2 linked regions of the Phenylobacterium montanum genome follow. The protein of the gene in region 1 interacts with the protein of each later gene in a pairwise test. Links are inferred from orthologs where the notes say so. Each region holds a gene or a part of one and is shown in the gene's direction. Other genes may lie near its edges. The genes, in order: gyrA and gyrB.

Region 1 (7,964 bases):
GGCGCGCTGGGCCAGCATGGCGGCGTCGCGGGCGGCGGCGGCGGCCGGGTCGGTGATGCAGACGGTGCGGCCCATCATCAGGGCGAGGTCGATGATCGCGCGGACGTGCGGCTCGCGCTCGGCCTGATAGGTGTCCAAGAGCGCTTCGGGGGCGCGGCCGCGCAACACTTCCGCCAGCTTCCAGGCGAGGTTGGCGGCGTCGCGCACGCCCGAGCACAGGCCCTGGCCGGCGAAGGGCGGCATCTGGTGGGCGGCGTCGCCGGCCAGCAGCACGCGGCCCTTGCGCCACTCGCGGGCGACCAGGGCGTGGAAGCGATAGACCGCCTTGCGCTCCAGGCTGACGGCGCCTTCGACGTTCCAGGGCTTCAGCAGCGCGGCGATGAAGCCGTCGTCCAGCACGTCTTCGGCGGTCTCGCCCGGCTTCAGCATGAACTCCCAGCGATGCCGACCCGAGCCCATCTGCACGCAGGTGGTCGGCCGGGCGGGATCGCAGATCTGCAGGTTGAGGGCGGGCAGGCGCGAGGGGGCGTGGACGATGGTGTCGATCACCAGCCAGGGCTCGTCGAAGGCGAGGTCGTCCAGGTCGATGCCCGAAAGCTCGCGCACCGTGCTGCGGGCGCCGTCGCAGCCGACGACATAGGCGGCGCGGAGGACTTGCGGCCCTTCGGGCGTCTCGAAACTGGCCTGCACGCCCTGTTCGTCCTGGTCGAGGCAGGTGAGGGTCCATTCGGTCCGCAGCCGGGCCGTGGGGAAGTCCGCCAGGCGCTCGCGCAGGGTGGCCTCCAGCGAGGGCTGGTGGATCATGTTCGCCGCCGGCCAGCCGGAGGGCGAGCCGCCTTCGCCGGTGTTGAAGCGCAGCAGAACCTCACCGCCCGCGGTCAGGAAGTCGTAGCGCGCGGCGGGCTTCGAGCTGGCCATGATGGCGTCGGCCACGCCCAGGGACTGGAACACCCGCACGATCTCATGGTCGATGTGCGCGGCGCGGGGCAGGGGATAGATGTCCGCCGCTCGGTCGGCGGCCAGGACGCTGAGGCCCTGTTTCGCCAGCAGCAGGGCCAAGGTCACGCCCACCGGCCCGGCGCCGACGATCAGCACGTCGCAGTCGAGATTGTCGGTCAAGCTTCAGCCCTCCGCTTCGCAGCGGTTTTCGATATGGCCCAGGCCCTCGATCTCGCAGCAGACCATGTCGCCGGCTTTCAGGAACTGGCGCGGGTCCATGGCCGCGCCGACCCCGCCGGGGGTGCCGGTGAAGATCACATCGCCCGGCTCCAGGGTCATGGCTTGGGACAGGTGCGCGATCTGGTCGAAGACGTCGAACACCAGGTGGCGGGTGTTGGAGGTCTGCCGCGCCTCGCCGTTGACGCTGCAGCGGATCGCCAGCGCGTGAGGATCGGGGATCTCGTCGGCGGTGGTGATCCAGGGGCCGAATGGGGCGTGGGTGTCGAACGACTTGCCCAGACTCCATTGCGGGGTGCGGTGCTGCCACATGCGCTCGGTGACGTCGTCGCCGACGCACCAGCCGAAGATGTGCGCCGGCGCCTGCTCCCGGGTGATGTGCCGGCCGCGGCGGCCGATCACCGCCACCAGCTCGACCTCGTAGTCGACGAACGGCGAGGCCCTGGGGATCTGGATCGGGTCGAAGGGGCCGTTGACCGAGGTCTGGGCCTTGGTGAACCAGACCTGGTGCTGCGGCCGCTCCATTTTGCTCTCTTCGATGTGGTCGGCGTAGTTGAGGCCGATGGCGAAGATCTTGCCGGGACGCAGGACCGGCGCACGGAGCCGGACGCTGGAGAGGGGAACGCCGCCGCCGGCCGCGGCGATCTCTTCGACCTCCGGCCGCAGCCGGTCCCAGTCGACGATCAGCGGCAGGAGGTCGCCCTCACGCCCGAGATCGACGATCGTCTCACCCAGCACCACGCCGCACCGGGGGCCGGAGCCGCGGTCATAGGTTGCGAGCTTCATTGCGCGGCTCCGCTCATCATCGGGTGCAGGGGTCCCCAGTGGACGCCCAGCAAGGTCTGCATGTCGGCGATGTTCGACCCGTCCGCGGCGGTGAACAGGTCGCCGTCGGTCCAGTGCTCCAGCTCGTGGCCCCAGGGGTCTTTCCAATAGTCGAACACCTGGCTGCCCAGGATATGGCGGCCGACGCCCCAGGCGGGCGTTCGGCCGGCCAGCTTCAGGTGGTCGTGGCCGCGCATCAGGTCGTCCTGGTCGGCGACCTCGAAGGCGGCGTGATTGAAGGCCGGGGCGCGCGGCGACTGCAGCAGGAACAGGGTGTGGTGGTCGGTGGGCGTCTCGCCGCGGTCGCAGCGTAGGAAGGCGCCGATAGCCATGCCTGGGGCGGGCTGGATCTCGTCACTGGTGATGAAGCCGAAGCGGGACTTGTACCAGGCTTCGGAGGTGCGGAAATCGCGGACCTCGAGCACGCAGTGGCCGAGCCGCACCACGGTCGACGGGCCGCGCGGCAGGCGCAGAGGCGCGCGCTGGCGGGGGTGGGCGGCGGCCGAATTGTGCGGCTGGGGCGGCGCCAGCGGGAGTGGGGCGGCCTGGGCCTGGCCCGCCACCACCTCGACCATGCGGCCGTCCGGGTCGCGCAACCGCACCACCTTGCCGCCGCCCGGGGCGTCCAGGTCCTCCATCGCGACGCCCTCGGCCTGGGCCAGGCGCTCCAGGTCGGTCAGGCTGTCGGCGCGCAAACCCAGGGCGGCGAAGCCAGGCTCGCCTTCGGCCGTGGCGTGGAGGAAGGGCTGGGGACCGGCGCCGCGGGCGTAGAGCACGCCATCGGTCGCCCGCTCGGCCTTGAGGCCGAACTCACCGAGAAAGGCCGCCATCTGCTCCAGATCGGGCGCCGTGAAGCGCACGTGGGCGATGTCGGCGATCTTGATCAGGCTCACTCGCGCCTCCCTGGTCTATAAGTTGACTATTTGGTCAAGTTTGTGCGAACCTGTATCTGAAGTCAAGCCCCAACGCCGCCCGATGAGTTCGCCCGTGACCGACAGAGCGCCCAGCCGCCAGGAACCGCGCCGCCTGAAGACCCGCGCCGCCCTGATGGCCGCGGGCGCCGAGCTGATGGCCCAGCGCCCGATCGACGCCATTCCGGTCAACGACATCGTCGACGCCGCTGGTGTGGCGAAGGGCAGTTTTTTCAATCACTTCGCCGACAAGGACGACTTCGCCGCGGCGGTGGCGGGCGAGATCCGTGCAGCGATGGAGGCCCAGGTCACGGCGGCCAACCGGGGCGTCGAGGACCCGGGCCTGAGGGTCGCACGCGGCCTCGCCAGCTTCGTCGCTTTCGCCCTGGCCGATCCAAGGGCGGCGCGGATCATGCTGCGCAGCCATGACCGGGCGCTGGGGGCTGGCCACCCCCTGAACGCCGGCGTGCGCGCAGACCTGGAGTTGGGCCAGAGGCGGGGCCGCTTCCGCGCCGCAGGCGTCGAGGCTGGGGTGCTCTATGTCGTTGGGGTCGGCCAGGGCCTGCTGGCGGCAGTGATGGCCGGGCCTATGACGCCGCCCGCCGCGCGCGCCCTCAGCGCCGAGGTGCTGGCTCTGCTGCTCGCGGGATTGGGAATGCCGGCGGGTGAGGCTGACGTGGTCGCGGGCGAGGCGGCCCAGCTGATCGGGGAGGCCTAAAAAGTCTCCAACGCACGCACTTGCCGGCCATCGGCGTCGAAGTTGCCGGGCTGGAGCCAGGCCGCCATACGGCCGCCGGCCTTGGCCCACTCCCTCTCCAGCATGGCGTAGATCGCCGTGTCCCAGGGCGCGCCTTCGACCCAGAGGTTTTCGCGCAGGGTTCCCTCATAGGTGAAGCCGAACCGTTCGGCGGCGCGGCGCGAGGCCAGGTTGTCCGGCGAGCAGCGCCATTCCAGGCGGCGGTAGCCGCAGGTCTCGAACACATGGCGCATGAGGAGAAAGACCGCCTCGGTGCCCGCCGTGCGGCGGGTGATCGCCTGGCCGAAGACGAGGCCGATCTCTGTGCGGCCGGCCTCGGGATCGGTGCGCAGGAGGAACAGCAGGCCGGCGGGCGAGGGGGCCGCGCCGGTCTTGTCCAGAATGGTGAAGAGGGCCATGGCCGGGCTTTCGGCCCTGAGCGCGAGCCAGTCGGCGAAGGCCGCGCGGTCCTGGAACGGACCCGAGGGAATGGCGTCCCACAAGGATGCGTGGGCGCCGACCGCGCTCCACAGGCCTTCGCCATGGCGCCCCACGTCGCAACGTTCCAGGTCGACCGTGCGGCCGGGCAGCCGCTCGGTCCCCAGGGCCGGCCAGCCTTCCCCCACCGCCTATTGCCGGATCACGGCGCAGGCGACGCGCGGGCCGGCTCCGCCGATGGGCTGGGTGGTCTGGTCGTCGGCGCTCGAGTGGATCATCAGGGCCGAGCCGGTGGGGCCCAGGAGCATGGTGCGCCCCTCGGCGCCCTTCAGCGTCACGCGGGTGGAGAAGGCCTCGGCCTTGGCCGCGCCGTCCGGCTGCACGAACAGGTTGGGCAGGTCGCCGTCGTCCGGGCCGCCGGCGGCCAGGAGGCCGTGCGGCATCTTCATGCCCGACATCTGCAGGTGGCCGCCGGCGTTCATGAACTTGGCGTCCGAGCAGTCGCCCTTCTCGTGCAGGTGCATGCCGTGCCAGCCGGGCGTCAGGCCCTTGACCTCGACCCGGATCAGGACGCCGGTCGGGGCCTCGGTCAGCACCGCCGTGCCGACGTTGGCGCCGTCCGGGGTCTTGATGGTGGCGGTGAAGCTGCCCGCAGGCTGGGCGGCGGCCGCGCCGCAGACCGCGGCGGCGAGGAGGGCTGGGAGGGCGAGCCGGGATGGGCGAAGGCGGGCCATGCGGTATCTCCTGCTTGGGGCGGGCCAAGGTGCGCGATCAAGCGGCGTTTGCAAGTCCCGGGCGGCGCCGCGACGCCTGACGCGCGAAATAGGAACGCGCAAATCGCCCAATCGGCCTAAGCCTTTTGCGCCGTCACACCGGGGATGCTAACAGAACGCCATGACCTTTCCGCTCGATTCCCGCGGCTGATTTCCCTTGAGCGATACTCCCACTGACGGCGCTCATCGCGGCGGCATTGCCCCGATCGCGATCGAGGACGAACTCAAGCGCTCCTATCTCGACTACGCCATGAGCGTGATCGTCAGCCGCGCCCTGCCGGACGCGCGCGATGGTCTCAAGCCTGTGCACCGCCGCATCCTGTTCTCGATGAGCGAACAGGGGCATACCCCCGACCGCGGCTATGTGAAGTCGGCCCGCATCGTCGGCGACGTGATGGGTAAGTATCACCCGCACGGGGACCTGGCGATCTATGACAGCCTGGTGCGGATGGCGCAGCCGTTCTCCATGGGGCTGATGCTGATCGACGGCCAGGGCAATTTCGGCTCGATCGACAACGACCCGCCGGCGGCGATGCGCTACACCGAATCGCGCCTGGCCAAGCCGGCCATGTCGATCCTGGCCGACCTGGACAAGGGTACGGTCGACTTCAAGGACAACTACGACGGCTCGGAGAGCGAGCCGGTGGTGTTGCCCTCGCGCATTCCCAATCTCCTGGTCAACGGCGCCGGCGGCATCGCGGTCGGCATGGCCACCAACATCCCGCCGCACAATCTGGGCGAGGTGATCGACGCCTGCCTGGCCAGGATCGACAACCCCGAGATCGGCCTGGACGAGCTTCTGGACATCGTGCCGGGGCCGGACTTCCCGACCGGGGGCGAGATCATCGGCCGCTCGGGCGCGCGCCAGGCGCTGATGACCGGGCGCGGCTCGGTGATCATGCGCGGCTCGGCGACCATCGAGGAGATCCGCAAGGACCGCTGGGCGATCGTCATCTCCTCGATCCCCTACCAGGTGAACAAGGCCGCCATGGTCGAGCGGATCGCCGAGCTGGTGCGCGAAAAGCGCATCGAGGGCGTCGGCGACCTGCGCGACGAGAGCGACCGCCAGGGAATACGGGTGGTGGTGGAGCTGAAGCGCGACGCCTCGGCCGACGTGGTCCTGAACCAGCTCTATCGTTTCACTCCGCTGCAGTCCTCGTTCGGGGTGAACATGCTGGCCCTGAACAAGGGACGGCCGGAGCAGATGGGGCTGAAGCCCCTGATCGAAAGCTTCGTCGAGTTCCGCGAAGAGGTGGTGGTCCGGCGGACCAAGTTCGAGCTGACCAAGGCCCGCGACCGCGGCCACGTCCTGGTCGGCCTCGCCATCGCGGTGGTGAACATCGACGAGGTGATCCACATCATCCGCTCGTCGAAGGACCCGGCCGAGGCGCGCGAACGCCTCACCGACCGCGACTGGCCGGCGGGCGACATGATCGCCCTGATCGACCTGATCGCCGACCCGCGCACGGTGGTGGTCGAGGGCTCGCGCGTGCGGCTGACCGACGAGCAGGCCCGCGCCATCCTGGCCCTGACCCTGTCGCGCCTGACCGGCCTGGGCCGCGACGAGATCATGGGCGAAGCGCGCGAACTGGCCGCCGCGATCCGCGGCTATCTCGACATCCTGTCCTCGCGCGAGCGGATCATGGCCATCGTGCGCGAGGAACTGGTCGAGGTGCGCGCCGCCTTCGCCATCCCGCGCCGCAGCCAGATCGTCGACGGCGACGCCGACGTCGAGGACGAGGACCTGATCGCACGCGAGGACATGGTGATCACCGTGACCCACGGCGGCTATGTCAAGCGCACGCCGCTGGCGACCTATCGGACGCAGAAGCGCGGCGGCAAGGGCCGCTCGGGCATGGCGACCAAGGACGAGGATGCGGTGACCCGCGTCTTCTCCGCCTCGACCCATGCGCCGGTGCTGTTCTTCTCCTCCGGCGGCAAGGTCTACAAGCTGAAGGTCTGGCGCTTGCCGGTGGGCCTGCCCAACTCCCGCGGCAAGGCGTTCGTGAACCTGTTGCCGATCGAGATGGGCGAGAGCATCACCTCGATCCTGCCGCTGCCCGAGGACGAGGCGACCTGGGACAAGCTGGACGTGATGTTCGCGACGCGCAGCGGCAATGTCCGGCGCAACAAGCTGTCCGACTTCGTGCAGATCAACCGCAACGGCAAGATCGCCATGAAGCTGGACGAGGGCGACTCGATCATCGGCGTGGCCCTCTGCACCACCGCCAACGACATCCTTTTGACCACCGCGCTCAGCCGCTGCATCCGCTTCCCGGCGGACGAGGTCAGGGTGTTCGCCAGCCGCGATTCCACCGGCGTGCGCGGCATCCGCCTGGCCGACGGCGACCAGGTGATCTCCATGGCCGTGCTGCACGGCATCGACTTCAGCCCCGACGAGCGCAGCGCCTATCTCAAGCACGCCAGCGCGATGCGCGCGGCCGCCAGCGACGAGGAGGGCGAGACCGCCGCTCCGGTCGAAGAGGAGGAAGAGGCGATCGTGGGCGAGGCCGCCCTGTCGGTGGAGCGCATCGCCGAACTGGGCGCCGGCGAGGAGTTCGTGCTGACCGTGTCCTCGGAGGGCTTCGGCAAGCGTACCTCGGCCTACGAATACCGGCGCACCGGCCGCGGCGGCCAGGGCCTCTTGGCCCACGACCTCAGCAAGAAGGGCGGGCGGCTCGTGGCCTCGTTCCCGGTCGAACAGACCGACGAGATTCTCCTGGTCACCGACCAGGGCCAGCTGATCCGCTGCCCGGTGGGACAGATCCGCATCGCCGGCCGCAACACCTCGGGCGTCACCATCTTCCGCACCGCGGAAGAGGAGCATGTGGTCTCGGTCGAACGGCTGGAGGGCGACGGGTCGGACGGCGAGGCCGCAGCCGAGGACGAGGGTGACGAGGCGTAATCGGATTGACATGCGCCCGTTTTCCTCGTCTAGGGCGAAGGCTGCCTGAAGCAGGAAAACGGGGAACGGCATGGCGCGCGTCGGACTCTATCCGGGCACCTTCGATCCGGTGACCAACGGCCACCTCGACATCATTGGCCGAGCGGTGAAACTGGTCGACAAGCTGGTGATCGGCGTCGCCATCAACCGCGACAAGGGGC
Region 2 (7,901 bases), 2.1 Mb from region 1 along the record:
GGTCGACCTGATGCGGCTGATCGACAAGACCCGCTTCGCCATCTCCACCGAGGAGACCCGCTACTACCTGAACGGCCTCTACCTGCACACTGTCGTCGACGGCGGGGTGACCAAGCTGCGCGCCGTGGCCACCGACGGCCACCGCCTGGCCCTGGCCGAGATGCTGGCGCCCGAAGGCGCAGTCGGCGCGCCCGGCGTCATCGTGCCGCGCAAGACCGTGCAAGAGGCCCGGCGCCTGCTGGAAGACGCCGGCGAGACCGTCGAGCTGCAGGTCTCGGCCCAGAAGGTGCGCTTCGCCTTCGGCCGCGCCGCCCTGACCTCCAAGGTGATCGACGGCTCCTTCCCCGACTATGTGCGGGTGATCCCCAAGGACAACACCCGCATCCTGACCGTCGACAACGCCCTGTTCGCCCAGGCGGTGGACCGGGTGGCGACCATTTCGGCGGAGAAGAGCCGTTCGGTGAAGATGACGGTCGAAAGCGGCCGCATCGTGCTCACCGTGCGCAACATGGAGGCCGGCCAGGCGGTCGAGGAGATCGAGGTCGACTACGACGGCGAGCCCTTCGAGATCGGCTTCAACGCCCGCTACCTCTTGGACGTCTGCGGCCAGATCAAGGGCGAGACCGCCGAGTTCCGCTTCGCCGACCCGGCCTCGCCGACCCTGGTCCTGGACCCGGTGGACGCGGACGTGCAGTACGTCCTGATGCCACTGCGCGTGTAGAACCCCTGCCCAAGGGGAGGGGCCCTGCGCCCCTCACGCCATGACCCGCGCCGTCCTGCGCCAGCTGACCCTGACCGACTTCCGCGGCTATGAGCGCGCCGCCCTGCCCATGGACGGGCGGCCGGTCTATCTGTTCGGGCCCAATGGGGCGGGCAAGACCAACCTTCTGGAGGCGGTCAGCCTACTGTCGGCCGGGCGGGGCTTGCGCAACGCCGCCATCGCCGAGATCGGCCGCCGCCTGCCGGGCGAGGCCGCGGGCCGCGCCTGGGCCGTCGCGGCCGAGGTCGAGAGCGACCCCGCTGAGGAGCCGGTCCGCCTGGGCACGGGGACCGAGGCCCCCGGCGCGGCCCGCCGGCTGGTCCGCGCCCAGGGCGAGCCGGCGATGCCCGGTCGCCTGGCCGATCACCTGCGCCTGGTCTGGCTGACCCCGCAGCAGGACCGCCTGTTCCTGGAGGGCGCCAGCGAGCGGCGGCGCTTCTTCGACCGACTGGTGTTCGCCGCCGAGCCCGGCCACGCCGCCCAGGCGGCGTCTTACGAGAAGGCCCTGCGCGAGCGCGCCCGGCTCCTGGCCGAGGAGGGGCCGGACCCCGACTGGCTGACCGCGCTGGAAGCGCGCCTGGCCGAGGCCGGGGCGCGGATGGCCGAGGCCCGCGTCCGCACCCTCGTCGCGCTCAAGGCCGAGATCGACGGCCGGGCCGACCGGCCCTTTCCCCAGGCCGACCTGGACCTTACCGGCCCCTTCGAGCAGATGGCGCTCGCGGGCGCGCCAACCGAGGAGATCGAGGCCCAGATCGCCCGCGCGCTCTTGGCCGGGCGCCCACGCGACGCCGCCGCCGGGCGCAGCCTGACCGGCCCGCACCGCACCGATCTTTCCGTCCGTCATCGGGAAAAGGACCGCCCGGCCGCCGAATGCTCCACGGGTGAGCAGAAAGCCCTGATTTTGAACCTGGTTTTGGCCCAGGCTGCGCGACTTTCGGGTGCGAAATCCGCACCGAATCCTGTAGTGTTGCTCGATGAGGTCGCCGCGCACCTGGACCCGCTCCGGCGTGCGGCCCTCTTCGATGAAATCGAGGCGCTGGGCCTGCAGGCTTTCCTGACCGGGACCGAAGAAGCGCTGTTTAGCGACCTGAAGGGGCGAGCCCAGGGCGTTCATGTGGACGCCGCCAGTCTCGCCATTGTGGACGACGAATGACCGACCAAACCCCCGAGACCTACGATCCCTCCAACGGCGCCGACGACTACGGCGCCGACAGCATCAAGGTGCTCAAGGGCCTCGACGCCGTGCGCAAGCGGCCGGGCATGTACATCGGCGACACCGACGACGGCTCGGGCCTGCACCACATGGTCTACGAGGTGGTGGACAACGCCATCGACGAGGCCCTGGCCGGCTTTGCGACCCTGGTCGAGGTGACCCTGAACGCCGACGGCTCGGCCACCATCGCCGACGACGGCCGCGGCATCCCCACCGACATCCACGAGGGCGAGGGGGTCAGCGCGGCCGAGGTCATCATGACCCAGCTGCACGCCGGCGGGAAATTCGACCAGAACAGCTACAAGGTCTCGGGCGGCCTGCACGGGGTGGGCGTGTCGGTGGTCAACGCCCTGTCGGACTACCTGCTGCTGAAGATTTGGCGAAACGGCAAGGTGCACGAGATGCGCTTCGAGCGCGGCGATGCGGTCAGCCCCCTGGTGGTCACCGGCGAGGCCCCTCGGCGGGCCAATGGCGAGTACCTGACCGGCACCCAGGTCACCTTCATGCCCTCGCTGGAGACCTTCAGCCACATCGACTTTGACCGCAAGACGCTGGAGCACCGGCTGCGCGAGCTGGCCTTCCTCAATTCCGGCATCAGCATCAAGTTCTCGGACCTGCGCGACGCCGAGCCGTTCGAGGAGATCCTGTCCTACCAGGGCGGGGTCGAGGCCTTCGTGCGCCACCTGGACAAGGCCAAGACGCCGCTGATCAAGGCCCCGATCGTGATCCGCGGCCGCCGCGACAAGGTCGAGGTCGACCTCTCCCTGTGGTGGAACGACAGCTATCACGAGACCATGCTGTGCTTCACCAACAACATCCCCCAGCGGGATGGCGGCACGCACCTTTCAGCCTTCCGCGGGGCCCTGACGCGGATCATCACGGGCTATGCCGAAAGCAGCGGCGCGGCCAAGCGCGAGAAGGTCTCGGTCACCGGCGAGGACGCGCGCGAAGGCCTGACCTGCGTGCTGTCGGTCAAGGTGCCCGACCCCAAGTTCTCCTCCCAGACCAAAGACAAGCTGGTCTCCTCCGAGGTGCGCCCGGCGGTCGAAGGCCTGGTCGCCGACGGCCTCGCCACCTGGTTCGAGGAGCATCCCGCCGAGGCCAAGGCCATCGTGCAGAAGATCGCCGAGGCCGCCGCCGCCCGCGATGCGGCCCGCAAGGCCCGCGAACTGACCCGGCGCAAGTCGGCCCTCGACATCACCTCCCTGCCCGGCAAGCTCGCCGACTGCCAGGAGCGCGATCCGGCCAAGTCTGAACTGTTCCTGGTCGAGGGCGACAGCGCCGGCGGCTCGGCCAAACAGGCCCGCAACCGCGAGAACCAGGCCGTGCTGCCCCTGCGCGGCAAGATCCTAAATGTCGAGCGCGCCCGCTTCGACAAGATGCTGTCGTCGGAGCAGGTCGGCACCCTGATCACCGCGCTCGGCGCCGGGATCGGCCGCGACGACTTCGACATCGAGAAGATCCGCTACCACAAGATCGTCATCATGACCGACGCCGACGTCGACGGCGCCCATATCCGCACCCTGCTGCTCACCTTCTTCTACCGGCAGATGCCGGAGGTCTTGGAGCGCGGCTACCTCTATATCGCCCAGCCGCCGCTCTATAAGGCGTCCAAGGGCAAGTCCTCGCGCTACCTGAAGGACGACAGCGAGCTTGAGGCCTATCTGATCGACGAGGGCGTCGAGGGCGCGGTGCTCGAGCTCTCCACCGGCGAGCAGATCGCCGGCGCCGACCTTCTGGCCCTGGTGCAGACCTGCCGCGGCGCCCGCGCCAATATCGAGCGCCTGGCCGCCCGCGCCCCGGGTTTCGCGATCGAGCAGGGCGCCCTGGCCGGCCTGTTCGGCGAGGCCCCCGATCCGGAGGCGGTGGCGCATCGCATGGACCTCTACGCCGAGGAAGGCGATGGACCCTGGTCCGGGCGACAGGGCGAGGCCGGCGGCTTCGTCTTCACCCGCGTGCGCCGTGGGGTCACCGACCAGCTGGTGCTGGACGAGGTGCTGATCCACTCCGCCGACGCGCGCCGCCTGGCCGAGCGCGGCGCCAGTCTCGCCCAGACCTTCGCCAAGCCCGGCGTTTTCCGCCGCAAGGACCGCTCCAGCCCCGTGCGCGGACCACGCGACCTGGTGGACGCCATCTTCGAGGCGGGCCGGCGCGGCCTGTCGATCCAGCGCTACAAGGGCCTGGGCGAAATGAACGCCGACCAGCTGTTCGAGACCACCCTCGACGTCGACGCCCGCACCCTCTTGCAGGTCAGGGTCAACCATGCAGACGACGCCGACGACATGTTCTCGCGCCTGATGGGCGACCTCGTGGAGCCGCGCCGCGAATTCATCCAGGACAACGCCCTGGACGCCGAGGTCGACGTCTGATCGCCAACGCCCTTGTTCATGCCTCAGGATTTCTGAAGGTGTGAGTAGCGCGCCTGGGCAATGGAATCCTGACGCGGCGAGCATCTCTTGACCGTCTACCATCAGGTTTTCTATCGGTATCGAGCGAAAATGTCGGCTGCCGCCGCCGTTCCCTGAAGCCTGCGCCACCCCATCTGTGCGTGCACCATGATGCATGACAGCAAGGAGGCTGTTCCCATGAGCAAGCTTGCAGGCAAGATCGCCCTGATCACCGGCGGCACCACCGGCATCGGCGCGGCGACCGCGAAACTGTTCCAGGCCGAGGGAGCCACGGTGGTGGTCACCGGCTCCAGCCCGGCCTCGGTCGAGGCGGCGCGAGCGGCCCTGCCGGGCGTCGAGGCGATCGTCTCCGACGGCGCCGACATCGCCGCCACCAAGGCCCTGGTCGACCATGTCAAGGCCAGGCACGGACGCATCGACGTGCTGTTCGTCAACGCCGGCATCGCCAAGTTCGCCCCGGTCGAGGCCGTGGACGAGACCTTCTACGACAGCCAGTTCGACCTCAACGTCAAGGGCGCCTTCTTCCTCCTGAAGCATGCGATCCCGGCCATTTCGGACGGTGGGTCGATCATCCTCACCGCATCGGTCGCCGGCGCCAACGGCGGCCTGGGCGGCGGCGAGGTCTATGGCGCCACCAAGGCGGCGCTGCGCTCGTTCGGCCGCACCTTCGCCCGGGCGCTGACCCCGCGCGGCATCCGGGTCAACACCGTCAGCCCAGGCCCGGTGGTCACGCCGATCCTGGACCGGGGCGGCCTGACCCCGGCGCAGAAGGAAGCCTTCATCGAGGGGGCCAAGGCCCGCATCCCGCTGGGCCGCACCGGTGAGCCGGAGGAGGTGGCCCGCGCCGCCCTCTACCTCGCCGCCGACGCCACCTACACCACCGGCGCCGAGTTGTTCGTCGACGGCGGCCTGATTGATCTCTAGGCCGGCCAAAGCTTCATGCTGGATAGTCCAGGCTGGGATACCAGTCGGTCCCGCGGCCTTCTGGGGTCAGGTCCAGCACCAGCCACAGGGGCGCAGGGTCCGGCGCGCCCCTGGGGTCCTGGCCCGGATCGGCCGTCGAGCCGGTCATCTCTCCGGCCCAGAAGTGGCGGATGGTCCCGTCCCGGCGGGTGAACACGTTCTGGGCCGGAACCTCCGCCCCATCGGGCAGCAGGCCGCGGTAGTCCCGCGAATAGGCCCCGCTCAGGTCCTGATAGAGCCGCAAATGCCGCCAGCCGCGCTCCCGCTTCCAGGCCGTCAGCCGCTCCAGCGGCGAGCGGGCGACCACCGCCAGCGAAACCCGCTGGCCGATATCGGCGGCGTTGCCCTCCCAGGCCGCCAGCAGGTTGGTGCACATGGGACAGGGCCGGCGCCGCTCGGGCCCGAACATGTAGCTGTGGATCACCAGGCTGGACTTGTCCTGGAACAGGCCCGCCAGATCGACCTCGCCCTCCTCGCCCAGGAAGCGATAGTCGCCGATGACCGGGGCGCCCGGCGGCAGGGCGCGCCGCTTGGCCGCCACCCGCTCGATATGCCGGCGAAGCTCGATCTCCTCGGCCAGCAGGGCCGTCCGCGCGGCGCGGTATTCGGCGCTTTCGCCGGGAATGCGCACCGGATTGTCCCGCGCCAGGGCGGCGGCGGGCGTAAGCGTCTGGGTTTCGAAAGCCATGGAACCTCTCCGCTGGAGGACTATCCACCAAGGACGTATGGGCCTGCCGCGCGCCGACAAGGGCCGTGACCCAAATTCGCCACAGCCAGCTTGGCGCTTGAGCCGCGGCCCGCAACAGCGTTTCATAGGCCGGACGCCGCCTTTGGGGAGCAGCCGGCCCGTGCGCCAATCCGTTGTCGTCATCGCCGCCCTGGCCGCTGTGCTGGCAGGGCCGGCCGCGTGGGCGGCCGATCCGCCGGATGGCGCCGCCGTCTCGCCCGCATCCCAGACGGAAAAGGTGCATTCCAGCCTCGACCAGGTGTTCGGACCCGGCCAGTGGCGCCAGACCAGCGGCTATCGCACCCGGGCCCAGGAGAACGCCCTGCGCCGCCGCGGCGCGGGAACCGTGGCGGTTGGCCAGGTTTCGCACCACTCCCTGGGCGGGCCCGACGCGCCCCAGGCCTATGACGTGGTGGTGCCGGGCATGAGCCAGGCGCGGGCGGCGATCAAGCTGCGCCAGGCCGATGCCGGCTTCACCCGCGTCCTGGCCGAGGCCGCCCATGGGCCGGAAGGCCCGCACCTGCACATCGAGCCCGGCGCCGCCCTCGCCGTCGGCCAAGCCGCGGCCGCCGAGGCCGCGCCGCCAGAGCCTACCATCTACCTGCGCATCGCCGACGGCCGGCGCAATCCCGAGATCGGGTCCGCTCGTCATCGCCGCGCCTCGCGCGCGCCGTGACCGCCCTCTCCCCCGTCGAGGGCGCCTGCCATTGCGGCGCCGTGCGCCTGACCCTCGCCCGCGCGCCGCAGACGCTCACCGACTGCAACTGTTCGATCTGCCGCCGCTATGGCGTGCTGTGGGCCTATTACAGGCCGGACGAGGTCGAGATCGCGGCGGGCCACGACGCCACCGAAACCTATGCCTGGGGCAAGGCCAGCATCCTGTTCCACCGCTGCCGGACCTGCGGCTGCGTCGTGCGCTGGACCGCCGTCGACCCCGCCCGCAATCGCACAGGCGTCAACGCCCGCCTGCTGGACCTGGGGGTGCTGGCGACCGCCCGCGTGCGCCATCTGGATGGAGCGGTGACGGAAGCCTACCTGGATTGAACCGGATGGCCCGCGGCCGGGTCTTCGATGCCGCAGGGCACGGCCGTCGGGGCAGCGATCGAGAACACCGGCGCAGGCCGAAACGAGGCGGATGACCGCGGCCGCCGCCGCCACCCGGCCGGCGCGGGCGGGGCGCGGGCCGGGCTCGGGTGGCCGCCATCGCGCGCGAACGCCGCGATTACAAGCAGATTTTCCATGCGCTATGATCAATAAACTGCGCAAATTGTGACGTCGTGATCAGCAGTTTCGATGAAATATCGTTGTTATTATGTCTTATTTGCTGTTGATCGAATTTCTAAATCACTGCTATAGGCGCAAATATAGTCGGGGGCGGGCTTACATGACTGTAAGTTTGGGGGCCTCATGTCGACGTACTTGAATTTCTACGGCCAAGCCATGCCGGTCAGCGCCGCGCCCGTCTATTGGGCGCACACCACCGCTGTCGGCCAGACCCTGACCGGGGTCGACAGGTTCGAGACCCTGCGCGACTCGCTGGGTGGTTCGCCGACCCTGATCGGGGAAACCCGGGACACCACCTTCAACCTCATCTCGCCGACCAGCCACGTTCAGGCCCGCGCCGGCGCGATCAATTCGGTGATCGCCTATCGCGGCTTCACCCTGCCGGCCAATGTGCAGAACCTGACGGTGATGGACGCCCATTCCACCGGCCAGGGCAACAGCCTGAACAACCTGATGATCGCGCGGGGCCTGAACGACACCCTGATCCCGGGGGCGGGCAATGACGTCATGGTCGACGCCGGTTCGGGCCAAAGCATCTTCTCCATC

The links.
Region 2: the proteins of gyrA (region 1) and gyrB interact in binary tests that used the Escherichia coli proteins (3 or more experiments, as listed by UniProt). The link is inferred for Phenylobacterium montanum from one-to-one orthologs.

What each region holds. Positions count from the first base shown.
Region 1 is NZ_CP073078.1:5,307,254-5,315,217, forward strand. Bases 4,786-7,964 are described here. They hold gyrA (DNA gyrase subunit A), read left to right. Parts: upstream 4,786-5,109; coding sequence 5,110-7,764; downstream 7,765-7,964. Other genes in these bases: KCG34_RS24320 (superoxide dismutase family protein), read right to left, coding at 4,786-4,820; coaD (pantetheine-phosphate adenylyltransferase), read left to right, coding at 7,835-7,964. In the rest of the region: bifunctional 3-(3-hydroxy-phenyl)propionate/3-hydroxycinnamic acid hydroxylase MhpA, read right to left, coding at 1-1,119; KCG34_RS24300 (fumarylacetoacetate hydrolase family protein), read right to left, coding at 1,123-1,962; KCG34_RS24305 (VOC family protein), read right to left, coding at 1,959-2,894; KCG34_RS24310 (TetR/AcrR family transcriptional regulator), read left to right, coding at 2,989-3,630; KCG34_RS24315 (GNAT family N-acetyltransferase), read right to left, coding at 3,627-4,274; more of KCG34_RS24320, read right to left, coding at 4,278-4,785. UniProt on the Escherichia coli protein: A type II topoisomerase that negatively supercoils closed circular double-stranded (ds) DNA in an ATP-dependent manner to maintain chromosomes in an underwound state.
Region 2 is NZ_CP073078.1:3,231,914-3,239,814, forward strand. The notes cover bases 1,510-4,625. They hold gyrB (DNA topoisomerase (ATP-hydrolyzing) subunit B), read left to right. Parts: upstream 1,510-1,909; coding sequence 1,910-4,342; downstream 4,343-4,625. Other genes in these bases: recF (DNA replication/repair protein RecF), read left to right, coding at 1,510-1,913; KCG34_RS14460 (SDR family oxidoreductase), read left to right, coding at 4,559-4,625. Outside these bases: dnaN (DNA polymerase III subunit beta), read left to right, coding at 1-721; more of recF, read left to right, coding at 762-1,509; more of KCG34_RS14460, read left to right, coding at 4,626-5,305; KCG34_RS14465 (DUF899 family protein), read right to left, coding at 5,319-6,032; KCG34_RS14470 (hypothetical protein), read left to right, coding at 6,193-6,747; KCG34_RS14475 (GFA family protein), read left to right, coding at 6,744-7,115; KCG34_RS14480 (glycoside hydrolase family 16 protein), read left to right, coding at 7,479-7,901. UniProt on the Escherichia coli protein: DNA gyrase negatively supercoils closed circular double-stranded DNA in an ATP-dependent manner to maintain chromosomes in an underwound state.